Regions from separate parts of the Klebsiella sp. I138 genome, predicted to be linked through region 4. Evidence: predicted binding sites of a transcription regulator. Region 4 holds the regulator's gene; each other region holds the start of a gene.
What was found. The regulator CRP, encoded in region 4, controls carbon source genes, mostly activating them, when cyclic AMP is high. The targets are predictions, from matches to a motif close to ATGTGANNNNNNTCACAT.
Positions count from the first base shown of each region.

Region 1: a site for CRP is predicted at 1,938-1,955, ahead of drpB (cell division protein DrpB). Genes of this name have one in related genera too.
Region 2: a site for CRP is predicted at 1,774-1,791, ahead of focA (formate transporter FocA). Genes of this name have one in related genera too.
Region 3: a site for CRP is predicted at 1,086-1,103, ahead of udp (uridine phosphorylase). Genes of this name have one in related genera too.

Region 1 is NZ_CP180447.1:631,575-634,752, forward strand. Features, by position in the region: tRNA gene ACMYSK_RS02825 (tRNA-Ser) at 1-55, shown strand, start outside; gene ACMYSK_RS02830 (porin) at 334-1,416, opposite strand; gene drpB (cell division protein DrpB) at 2,001-2,282, shown strand; gene ACMYSK_RS02840 (phosphohydrolase) at 2,325-3,020, shown strand; gene ACMYSK_RS02845 (DNA cytosine methyltransferase) at 3,077-3,178, shown strand, end outside.
Region 2 is NZ_CP180447.1:2,256,528-2,259,705, forward strand. Features, by position in the region: gene ycaO (30S ribosomal protein S12 methylthiotransferase accessory factor YcaO) at 1-1,466, shown strand, start outside; gene focA (formate transporter FocA) at 1,851-2,708, shown strand; gene pflB (formate C-acetyltransferase) at 2,760-3,178, shown strand, end outside.
Region 3 is NZ_CP180447.1:3,912,322-3,915,499, reverse strand. Features, by position in the region: gene ACMYSK_RS18280 (transporter substrate-binding domain-containing protein) at 1-140, shown strand, start outside; gene ACMYSK_RS18275 (dienelactone hydrolase family protein) at 145-957, opposite strand; gene udp (uridine phosphorylase) at 1,228-1,989, shown strand; gene rmuC (DNA recombination protein RmuC) at 2,129-3,178, shown strand, end outside.
Region 4 is NZ_CP180447.1:4,598,693-4,601,870, forward strand. Features, by position in the region: gene ACMYSK_RS21395 (YccS/YhfK family putative transporter) at 1-1,616, opposite strand, end outside; gene crp (cAMP-activated global transcriptional regulator CRP) at 1,669-2,301, opposite strand; gene ACMYSK_RS21405 (OsmC family protein) at 2,607-3,011, shown strand; gene ACMYSK_RS21410 (phosphoribulokinase) at 3,076-3,178, opposite strand, start outside.

The sequences.
Region 1 (3,178 bases), 1.5 Mb from region 4:
GAAAACTAGAGTAGGGGCAACTCTACCGGGGGTTCAAATCCCCCTCTCTCCGCCACTATTCAAACACTTACGTCAATTCCTTTCAACGACCCGCATCACACTTGGCATAGTGTTGGTATAACGGGGCGTCACATTCTCATCAATCATCATCCTCTGATTTCTCAACGACGGGAAGTGCTCACTTCGACGACACCCGCTGGCAGCAGCCTTTTGCCATTTGCAAAACAGGTGATAGAAGGGGGGCGGGCAGGTTTTTGGCGAGCGATACGGCAGCAGCGCTGCGTGAAAAAGCCCGCACGCGGCGGGCTTAGCTTAAGCGCGGAAAAAAACGCATCAGAACTGATAGGTTATGCCGACAGCAAACTGGTCGTCAGTCGCGGAGCCGGTGATGGCACTGTCTTTATCATCAAGCAGGTTAAATTTGTAAGCCGTGTAAACGTTGAAGTTTTTGTTAAAGTAGTACCAGGTGCCCAGTTCAACATAGTTCATAATTTCAGCATTTCTGCCATTGCCAGCCCCAAGATCTTTGCCTTTAGCATAGACATAGCCGAGGGATGGGCGCAGACCAAAGTCGAACTGGTACTGAACCACGGCCTCAATATTTTGCGTTTTGTTGGCGGTTTTGTTGATGAAAACGTCATTTTCTATCGGCGTCATATTGTGGGATTCGGCATACATTACCGCCGTGTAAAGGTTATTGGCGTCATACTTCGCTGCTAAGCTCCAGACTTCTGCGGTTTCGCCTTTGCGGTCCGCTGCCTGTTCGTCAGTGCGGTCCGAATTGCTGTAGGCAGCGGCAAAGCCAAAGCCATCGACGCTGTAAACGACCGACGTGCTATAGCCGTCACCGTTAGATTTTAAACGGTCGCGGTTATTATTTTTACCCTGGTATTGCAGCGCGAAATTCAGACCATCAACCAGACCAAAAAAGTCGCTGTTACGATAGGTGGCAACGCCGTTGGTACGGCCGGTCATAAAGTTGTCGGTAGCCACCAGACCATCACCACCCCATTCGACCAGCATGTCGGTAAAACCTGCTGCGTCATAAACCAGCCCGTAGTTACGGCCATAATCAAATGAGCCGAAGTCGGCGAGTTTCAACCCCGCAAACGCCAGGCGCGTTGCGCTACCCTGTTCGCCTTCTGGTTTATCCGCTTTGATATTGTACTCAAACTGACCGTAACCGGTCAGGCTGCTGTTAATCTGAGTTTCACCCTTGACGCCGAAACGAGCATAGGTGGTATCCTGGGAGTTATTGTCACTGTTGTCGCGGTCGGTATTGGTGAAAACATGCTCGCCTACCATTTTGCCGTAGAAGTCCAGCTTGTTGCCGTCCTTATTATAGATTTCTGCTGCGTTAGCCGCTCCGGCTATTAATAAGGCCGGAACCAGAAGTGCCAGTACTTTTCTTTTCATTATGTTTTCCCTTTGTATTATAATTAATATGAATGGAGATAAGTCTTGCTGAAAGCTATTTAATACTATCGGGAAGGTTCGGTATTTTTTAAAATAAAAATGTAAATAAATTATATTGAATATTTCAAAATGTTTCCATTTGAATCTTTATATTTTAAATCTATCATTATAAAACAATGCATTCATATGATTTATTGTCTTTCATAACATTGGGTTATTGGTTTTTTTAGATGAGGTTGTAGATTTTATTTAATATGGTTTTTTTATTCATTTTGCATAATGGATTTGGCTTGTTTATTTAATTCCGGTAATGCGTGTTTTAGATTGAGAGTGCCTGGGTGAACATTCATTTTGTTATGTCAAAATAATCATCTGGCATCTTAATTATTTTGTTCGCCACCTAAAGTCAGAAGGGCGGGTATATTATGCTCTGGGCTGCTATTTCTCTCTGTATACCCGCGGGCATCAGCACGGTTTCCCAGTCGCTGAAGGGACTGTTCCATCCTCTTTTTCACAGTATAATGTGACGTGCGTCACCTTTTTCCGGTGTCGCTGTTTCGTTGTCAGTTAAAGGAGAGGAATGAATGGAGCAGAAAGCGAAACGGAGCCCGGGTGGGAAACTTGCCCTGTGGGTCTTTTATGCCTTTTGTGGTTACTTTCTGTGGGCGATGCTGCGCTACTGGTGGGTCGTTGGCAAAATTGAAAGTGTTCCCGGAGCGGCAATAGATGGGGATCTTGGATCGACGACGGGTAAGTGGCTTGGCGCTCTGCTTGGGTTTCTTGTACTGAGCCTCGTGGGTGCCATTCTGGGCGCCATTGCCTGGTACACCCGGCCTGTTCCCGGGATGCATGAACATCACGATTAAAGTTGCTATGCTCAACGCTGGCCTTTTCTCAGAGGAACGCGCATGGAACAACTTGACTGGCAGCAACGATTTGAAGCCTGGCTCGCGGGGCATCATCCGCAGGGTGACTCGGCCCATGACATTTCGCACTTTCGTCGCGTGTGGGGAACCGCGCAGCGGCTGGCCGAAGACTGTCAGGTCGATCGTCTGGTCATTCTGACTGCCTGTTATTTTCATGACATTGTTAGCCTGGCAAAAAATCATCCTGAGCGCAGCCGCTCCTCGGTGATGGCGGCAGAAAAAACGCTGGGTATTCTCCAGTCGTCGTTCCCTGATTTTCCGCGTGAGTGCTATCCCGCTGTTTACCATGCGATTGAAGCGCACAGCTTCAGCGCCGCTATTGCACCGCAAAGTACGGAAGCCAAAATTGTCCAGGATGCCGACCGGCTGGAAGCGCTCGGCGCAATTGGCCTTGCCCGCGTTTTTGCCGTGTCCGGAGCGCTCAATAATATTTTATTTGATGCGGACGACCCCTTTGCAGACCGGCGTGAACTGGATGATAAAAAGTACGCGTTGGACCATTTCCAGCGCAAACTGTTGCGCTTACCCGAAACGATGCAAACGGACAAAGGCAAAGCGATGGCGGTGCACAATGCTCGCTTTCTCGTGCAGTTTATGGCCAAGCTCAGCGCCGAGCTACGCGGCGACCCGTTGTCGGTGGATGACGCGGTTTTAAGGCGCTTTGACCCACAGCCCTGAAACTGCTCACGCGATTTATGGTACCCTCTGCAAAATTGTCCGGGCTGGTTGAGGATATGCCGCAAAATTTATTGAAGGAAAAGAGCCTGTCATTGCCTCCGGAACATGCCGGGGAAGAGGCTCAGGCGCTGCTGCGCCGGCTGATGACAATATACGAT
Region 2 (3,178 bases), 2.3 Mb from region 4:
CATTCGTCCACTACCCAAATGAAAAATGGTTCCCGCTGACTGAAGATGATGAAGTGCCGGAAGGTCTGCTGGATCCTCGCCTGCGCGCCTTCTACGATCCTGACGATCAACTGACTGCCGGCATGCTGGTCGATTTGCAGTCGGGGAATGACGAGCGTGGCGTGTGTGGCCTGCCGTTCACCCGTCAGTCCGATGGCGAAACCGTGTATATCCCGATGAATATCGTCGGCAACCTGTATGTCTCTAACGGTATGTCAGCAGGCAACACGCCGAACGAAGCGCGCGTTCAGGCACTGTCGGAAGTCTTCGAACGTCACATTAAAAACCGCATCATCGCTGAAAGTATCAGCCTGCCGGAAATCCCTGCGGAAGTGATGGCACGCTATCCTGGCGTAGTGGAATCCATTAATAAGCTGGAAGCCGAAGGTTTCCCGATTTTTGCTTACGATGGCTCACTGGGCGGTAAATACCCGGTTATCTGCGTGGTGCTGTTTAACCCGGCTAACGGAACCTGCTTTGCCTCTTTCGGCGCCCATCCGGACTTTGGCGTCGCCCTGGAGCGTACCGTCACCGAACTGCTGCAAGGCCGTAGCCTGAAAGATCTCGACGTCTTTACACCGCCGACCTTCGATGATGAAGAAGTGGCCGAACACGCCAACCTTGAGACTCACTTTATTGATTCCAGCGGTCTGATCTCCTGGGATATGTTCAAGCAGGATGCCGATTATCCGTTCGTCGACTGGAGCTTCTCCGGCACGACGGAAGAAGAGTTCGCCACTCTGATGGCTATCTTTAAAGAAGAAGATAAAGAAGTTTACATCGCCGATTACGAACACCTGAGCGTCTATGCTTGCCGCATCATCGTTCCGGGTATGTCGGACATTTATCCGGCAGAAGATCTGTGGCTGGCCAATAACAGCATGGGCAGCCATCTGCGCGAAACCCTGCTTTCCCTTCCGGGCAGTGAATGGGATAAAGAAGACTATCTGGCGCTGATCGAGCAGCTGGACGATGAAGGGAACGACGACTTTACCCGCGTACGCGAGCTGCTGGGCCTGGCAACGGGCAAAGACAACGGCTGGTATACGCTGCGTATTGGCGAACTGAAAGCGATGCTGGCGCTGGCCGGTGGCGATCTGGAACAAGCGCTGATCTGGACCGAATGGACCATTGAATTCAATGCTTCCATCTTCAGCGCAGAGCGCGCCAACTACTACCGCTGCCTGCAGACGCTGCTGCTGCTTAGTCAGGAAGAAGAACGCCAGCCTCTGCAGTACCTGAATGCCTTCATCCGCATGTACGGGGCTGATGCGGTAGAAGCCGCCAGCGCGGCAATGAGCGGTGAAGCGCCGTTCTACGGCCTGCAGCCGGTAGATAGCGACCTCAAGGCCTTCCCGGCCCATCAGTCGTTACTGAAGGCCTATGAAAAACTGCAGCGGGCAAAAGCGGCATTCTGGGCCAAATAAGGCTTTAATCTGCTGGTAAGCGTATTTTAACGGGGTCGATGAGGGCCCCGTTTTTCGTCGCTGAGCAGACTCGCCGCTAATTTGTGGTTGCTACGTTAACTTACCGTAAAAATTTTTTACGCATCAGCTTATGGTTGTTAATTTTAATAAAAAATACCCCATTTTAATTAACCGTCAGCACTGTCCCAAAATGAAAAAAATCAACATAAGTTGTAAATATTAAAATTTATTTTTTTAATATAAAACAGATAGTTAAATACAAAACAAGTAAAAACCATACGTATACAGGGCTTATAGTTCCGGTGGGATATGATCTACATCAATTTCCCTTCTATAATGCTTTGTTAGTATCTCACCGCCAACTTTTATAAAGAGAGAGTTAGTGTGAAAGCTGACAACCCTTTTGATCTATTACTCCCTGCTGCGATGGCGAAGGTTGCCGAAGAAGCAGGTGTCTACAAAGCGACAAAGCACCCGATGAAGACGTTTTATCTGGCGATTACCGCTGGTGTTTTCATTTCCATCGCTTTTGTCTTCTATATCACAGCGACAACCGGCACTGCCGCGATGCCTTTCGGTATTGCCAAACTGATCGGAGGGATCTGCTTTTCACTCGGCCTGATTCTCTGCGTCATTTGTGGTGCTGACCTGTTTACCTCCACCGTTCTTATCGTCGTGGCGAAAGCCAGCGGACGAATTACCTGGGGTCAACTGGCAAGAAACTGGCTCAACGTCTATGTTGGTAACCTGATAGGCGCATTGCTGTTTGTATTGCTGATGTGGTTGTCTGGCGAGTATATGGCCGCTAACGGCGGTTGGGGCCTCAACGTCCTGCAAACCGCTGACCATAAAATGCACCATACTTTTATTGAAGCCGTATGCCTGGGTATCCTGGCGAACCTGATGGTCTGCCTGGCGGTGTGGATGAGCTACTCCGGCCGCAGCCTGATGGATAAAGCCATGATTATGGTTTTACCCGTGGCCATGTTTGTTGCCAGCGGCTTTGAGCACAGTATCGCTAACATGTTTATGATCCCGCTGGGTATCGTAATCCGCGACTTTGCAAGCCCGGAATTTTGGACCGCAGTCGGTTCTGCTCCGGAAAATTTCTCTCACCTGACCGTTATGAACTTCATTACTGATAACCTGATTCCGGTAACTATCGGGAACATTATCGGCGGTGGTCTGCTGGTTGGGTTGACATACTGGGTCATTTACCTGCGTGGCGACGACCATCACTAAGGGCCGTTTCAGGCAGTAAATAAAAAATCCACTTAAGAAGGTAGGTGTTACATGTCCGAGCTTAATGAAAAGTTAGCCACAGCCTGGGAAGGTTTCGCGAAAGGTGACTGGCAGAAAGAAGTCAACGTACGTGACTTTATCCAGAAAAACTATACCCCTTATGAAGGTGACGAGTCCTTCCTGGCTGGCGCAACTGACGCGACAACCAAGCTGTGGGACAACGTCATGGAAGGCGTTAAACAGGAAAACCGTACTCACGCACCTGTTGATTTCGACACTTCCCTTGCATCCACCATCACTTCTCATGACGCAGGCTATATCAACAAAGCCCTTGAGAAAATCGTTGGTCTGCAAACTGAAAAACCGCTGAAACGTGCGATTATCCCGTTCGGCGGCATCAAAATGGTTGAAGGTTCCTGCAAAGCGTACGATCGCGAACTGGACCCGATGCTGAAAAAAATCTTCACCGA
Region 3 (3,178 bases), 690 kb from region 4:
GCTTCAGCCAGATACAGCAGGCGATTTGCGTTCCCCGAAACAGGCTACAGCACTATGAGTTTGTCTGTGGCTGCCTGGCCGCATGGATGAGTGATGGAACGATTGCCGATATGATTAGTCGCCATATCGGCAATCGATAGCGGCTTACGTGCGCTTTCCACCATACTGGGCGAACCACGCCAGCATACGCTGCCAGCCGTCTTTGGCCGACTCTTCATGGTAGCTGGCGCGATAATCGGCGTTAAAGGCGTGATCGGCTTGCGGGTAGACGATGATCTCCGCTTTGGCATTGGCGGCGCGTAGCGCCTGGCGCATCGTTTCCACCGTATCCTGTGGAATGCTGGCGTCTTTGCCGCCGTACAGCCCCAGAACCGGGGCATTAAGATCAACGGCAATATCCACCGGATATTTCGCCGAGTTCAGGGTTTTCTGCCCGACCAGCTTCCCGTACCAGGCAACAGCAGCTTTCAGCTGCGGGTTATGTGCGGCATAAAGCCACGTAATACGGCCCCCCCAGCAAAAGCCGGTGATCAGCAGACGATGGGCATCACCTCCGTGACGTGCTGCCCAGCTGGCGACATGGTCAAGATCTGCCAATACCTGAGCATCCGGCACTTTGCTGACCAGCTCCTGGAACAGGGTGGGGATATCGGTATAGTCATTCGGATCGCCCTGACGGAAGTAGAGCTCTGGGGCAATAGCCAGATATCCCTCCTGCGCCAGGCGACGGCAAATGTCGCGGATATGTTCATGGACGCCGAAAATTTCCTGCACAACGATAACGACCGGGAGCGGGCCATCGGCGTTTTTTGGACGAGCGTGATACGCCGGCATGTTCTCCCCCTGAGTGGGGATCGACGTTTCGCCGGTGATAATGCTTTCCTCCGAGGTATGAACGGCGGTAGAAGCGTGGGGCGTGGCTGCAGGCGCAAAGCCAGGTTGCTTAGTTGTGGTCATGGTATTCTCCGTACCCTTATTTTTTATTAGCGCATCGATAACTATAGACGCTATCGACCGGACGTTAACAAAGCACAGTGCCTGAAACAGGCTATCTTTTGTTCAGGCACGGTGAATATAACTTGTTAATGTGATGTTTATCACTTTTTGATGGAAAATCATTGCAATGTTTTTCATTCATGGTGATTGTCATCACAAAATGAAGTCGATGGCTTCTGTAAAGTACCGTTTTGCTTCTGCTGATAATTCGACCCACAGAGGAGTTTTTTTATGTCTAAGTCTGATGTTTTTCATCTCGGCCTCACCAAAAACGATTTACAAGGGGCTACGCTGGCTATCGTCCCTGGCGATCCGGAGCGTGTGGAAAAGATCGCCGCGCTGATGGATAAGCCGGTCAAGCTGGCATCGCATCGCGAATTTACCTCCTGGCGTGCCGAACTGGATGGCAAGTCGGTCATTGTCTGCTCGACCGGTATCGGCGGCCCGTCAACGTCCATTGCCGTTGAAGAACTGGCGCAGCTGGGAATTCGAACTTTCCTGCGTATTGGCACCACCGGTGCTATCCAGCCGCACATCAATGTTGGTGACGTGCTGGTCACCACCGCATCCGTACGCCTCGACGGCGCAAGCCTGCATTTTGCGCCGATGGAATATCCGGCCGTGGCTGACTTTGCCTGCACCACCGCGCTGGTGGAAGCGGCAAAATCGATCGGGGCGACTACCCATATCGGCGTGACCGCATCATCTGACACCTTCTACCCGGGCCAGGAACGCTATGACACCTTCTCCGGTCGCGTAGTCAGCCGTTTTAAAGGCTCCATGGAAGAGTGGCAGTCAATGGGCGTCATGAACTATGAGATGGAATCTGCGACGTTGCTGACCATGTGCGCCAGCCAGGGCCTGCGCGCCGGGATGGTTGCCGGGGTTATCGTCAACCGTACCCAGCAGGAAATTCCAAACGCGGAAACCATGAAGCAAACCGAAAGCCACGCGGTAAAAATCGTTGTGGAAGCCGCTCGTCGCCTGCTGTAGTTTCCCCGTCTTTCGACCCAGGGCCGGATCTTCCGGCCTTTTTTTTTGCGCTGCGCCTCGCAGGAAAACTCTTTTAAACTGGACGTTTGTACAGCACAATTCTATTTTTGTGCCGTAAGTTGTTGCCACAGGGGGTGTTGTGGATATCTCGATTATTATTAGTGCTGTTGTGGCGTTGGCCGTGGGGCTAATCGTGGGCTGGCTGGCGACTAAAGCTCATGCCGACCAAATCCGTGCCGATCTTATCGAAGAGCGCCGTGAACTGGATATCGAACTCAGCGCCGCGCGCCAGCAGCTGGTGCAGGAAGCCCACTGGCGTGATGAATGCGAACTGCTGAATAATGAGCTCCGCAGCCTGCGTGATATCAACACCTCTCTGGAGGCCGATCTCCGCGAAGTCACCACCCGCCTTGAATCTACCCGGATCCACGCGGAGGATAAAATCCGCCAGATGGTGAACAGCGAACAGCGCCTGAGCGAACAGTTTGAAAACCTGGCAAACCGTATTTTCGAACACAGCAACCGACGTGTTGATGAACAGAACCGACAGAGCTTACATGGCCTGCTGACCCCACTGCGTGAACAGCTGGACGGTTTCCGCCGTCAGGTGCAGGACAGCTTTGGCCAGGAGGCGCGCGAGCGGCACACGCTGGCTCATGAGATTCGCAACTTGCAGCAGTTGAATGCCCAGATGGCACAGGAGGCACTGAATCTGACCCGAGCGCTGAAAGGGGATAACAAAACTCAGGGTAACTGGGGCGAAGTGGTGTTAACCCGTGTGCTGGAGGCCTCCGGTTTGCGCGAAGGGTATGAATATCAAACCCAGGTCAGTATCGAAACGGAAGGCCGTTCGCGCATGCAGCCTGATGTGATCGTCCGCTTGCCGCAGGGGAAGGATGTGGTCATTGATGCCAAAATGACGCTGGTTGCCTATGAACGCTATTTTAATGCAGACGATGACTACACCCGCGAGGCGGCACTGCAGGAGCATATCGCCTCGGTGCGTAACCATATCCGCCTGCTTGGTCGCAAGGATTATCAGCAGTTGCCAGGTCTGCGTTCGCTCGACTATGTTCTGATGTTTATTCCCGTGGAGCCGGCGTTCCTGCTGGCCATAGACCGCCAGCCTGAGCTTATCAGCGAGGCGCTGAAGAATAACATCATGCTGGTCAGCCCGACGACGCTGCTG
Region 4 (3,178 bases):
GGGGCCTGATGATCGTCGCTGAGAATGAGTCTGATGGCCTCCTGGTCCGCTTCCAGCGCATCGTGGGCGTTTTTACGCAGCAGCCCGCTTTGCCATTGCGGCCATAGCCAGACCATGCCGCCAAACGCGATAAGGCAGCCGATAAGCGTATCGATGAGCCTGGCGACAATATACTGCTCGCCGTTTAGCGTCAGAAGCTGCAGGGTATACACCGCCGTTACGGTAAAGCCGACCATCGCCCAGCCGTAATGCTTGCGAATAATCAGGTAGCTCATCAGCGTGACGAGCAGCATCGCGGTGAGCGTATAGCCCTCCGGGACATGAAAGTGCAGCGCCAGTCCGGCGATGGCCAGACCGGCAAGGGTTCCTGCCGCCCGGTGGACGATACGTACTCGCGTCGCGCCGTAGCCGTTTTGGGTCACGAACAGCACCGTCATCAGGATCCAGTAGGGCTTGGGCAGATTCAGGGCGCTACCCATCAGACTGGCTGCCGATAGCATCACGCAGATGCGGGCGGCGTTGCGTAATGCCGGTGATTTCAATGAGAGATAGTTCTTCAGCGCAGGCAGCAGCGGCAGGCGACGTTCTTTATCTGCCATCAGGTTGCGGGCATAGAGCGGGCGCTGGGTACGCAAAACCCGGGCTATTCGACTAAAGTGCCAGGCGCAGAATTGTCCGACCGGGTTGTCAGGATGCTGCCAGGCAATTTTCTCCAGCGCACCGATTTGCTTATCCATATGAAAGCGTTGCGGATAGCGGTGGTACAGAATGTCATCGGCCAGCACCCGCAGGCGGGCAGCTACGGTTTGCGCGTTCCAGCGGATCACCGCCTCCGCGTGGCTGCGCTCTACCAGCTTTTGCACTTCTTCGGGTTGATGCAGGCTGACGGAAATATGTTCCTGTAAATCCAGCGCCACCTGAAAGGCCCGCAACAGACGTTTGTGGTCGTTGCGCTGGTTCGCCGCCAGCATATGCATCTGCTGGTAGCATTGGGTTATCAGGTCCACCACCTTTTGCTGGCGCGTGAGCAGCGGCGGCAGCGAAGTGGCCGGATCGATATGCTGCGTCAGCAGGCTGTATTTCGCTTCGCAGTAGTTAGCCAGCTCCCGATAGAGCAGGCTCAGCGATTCACGCAGCGGCTGTTCGCGCCAGAGCCAAAACCAAAACCAGTTAAACAGGCCATACCACAAGGTCCCGAGAGCGTAGATCAGCAGTGGCTCCCAGACGGGCATGTTCCCGGCAAGGCTCAGGGTAAAGATCGCGGCAATTAACGATGCGGGCAGCAGCCTGGCGTGCAGGGAGCTGATTTCCGCCGTGACGCCAAGCAGCAGCGCCAGGCCACTGAGAATCAGAGGCAGCGGGATATCCTGCTGGAGCAGAAGCTGGACGACCAGGCTGCTGCCGGCAAATAACGAACCGCCAACGATCAATCGCTTAAAAAAGCGTTTGTGAGGTGTATCGAGGCCAGCGACGTTACAACAGGCAGGCACTAACGAGAACAGCAGGCCTTGCTGTAGATGACCGAGGAAGAGACCGATTGCGACAGGCAAACACAACACCAGCGTTTGCCGCAGTGCATAGTTGACTTCCGGGTGGTAAATCAGCCTGCGCCACATAATGGGGAAACAAAAACGGCGTATTGCGGGTGCAATACGCCGTTTTATCGACTTAACGCGTACCGTAGACGACGATAGTTTTACCGTGTGCAGAGATCAGGTTCTGATCTTCCAGCATCTTCAGGATACGGCCAACGGTTTCGCGGGAGCAACCCACGATCTGACCAATTTCCTGACGGGTAATTTTAATCTGCATACCATCAGGATGGGTCATCGCGTCTGGCTGTTTTGCCAGATTCAGCAACGTCTGAGCGATACGCCCGGTGACGTCGAGGAAGGCAAGGTTACCCACTTTTTCTGAGGTTACCTGCAGACGACGAGCCATCTGCGACGACAGACGCATCAGGATGTCCGGGTTGACCTGGATAAGCTGACGGAATTTTTTGTAGGAGATTTCGGCCACTTCACATGCGGTTTTCGCACGTACCCAGGCGCTACGCTCCTGGCCTTCTTCAAACAAGCCTAATTCACCGATGAAATCGCCCTGGTTGAGGTAGGAGAGGATCATCTCTTTCCCTTCTTCATCCTTGATGAGCACAGCCACAGAGCCTTTGACGATGTAGTACAACGTTTCTGCTTTTTCACCCTGGTGGATCAGCGTGCTTTTAGATGGGTACTTATGAATGTGGCAATGAGACAAGAACCATTCGAGGGTAGGGTCTGTTTGCGGTTTGCCAAGCACCATGCGCGGTTATCCTCTGTTATAAGCTATCTCCGGGTGCCGACACAACACGGCATCCGGGCATGCAATCGTATTGTTTCCCTATGCCTGGGAAACGGCTGGTGATTTTTCTTCAGCCTGTAATGTGAACTCCTCTGCATACATGCAGTACATCAATGTAATACTGTAGCATCCTGACTGTTTTAGCATAGCTTTTGCCGCATGTCTCCTGGTGTCTCGCTTCAGCATGATGCAGGTCGCCTTCCGTTGCGAGAATTGTTATGTGCGCGTAATCTGTCAGGAAAATTGCAACCTTGGAGTTAAATTTTATGCAAGCTCGTGTGAAATGGGTTGAGGGGTTAACCTTCATTGGAGAGTCCGCATCGGGTCATCAGATTTTGATGGATGGCAACTCCGGGGATAAAGCGCCAAGCCCGATGGAAATGGTGCTGATGGCGGCGGGTGGATGCAGTGCGATCGATGTCGTGTCTATTTTGCAAAAAGGTCGCCACAACGTGACCAACTGCGAAGTGAAGTTGACGTCGGAACGCCGGGAAGAGGCGCCGCGCCTGTTTACCCATATCAATATGCATTTTATCGTGACTGGCAAAGAGCTGAAAGATGCGGCGGTCTCGCGTGCGGTAGAACTGTCGGCGGAGAAATACTGCTCGGTAGCGCTGATGCTGCAAAAAGCGGTGAACATCACTCATACATTTGAAGTGGTGGAAGCGTAATACCAGATGCCCGGTGGCGCGATGCTTACCGGGCTTACACCGTTTTGTCGCGCCGCCCGGCCATTTAAATCGCTTTGCCTTCCATCAGGCGCTCTACCAGCGGCGTCATAATGAGTTCCATCGCCAGCCCCATTTTCCCGCCCGGCACTACCAGCGTATTGATATGT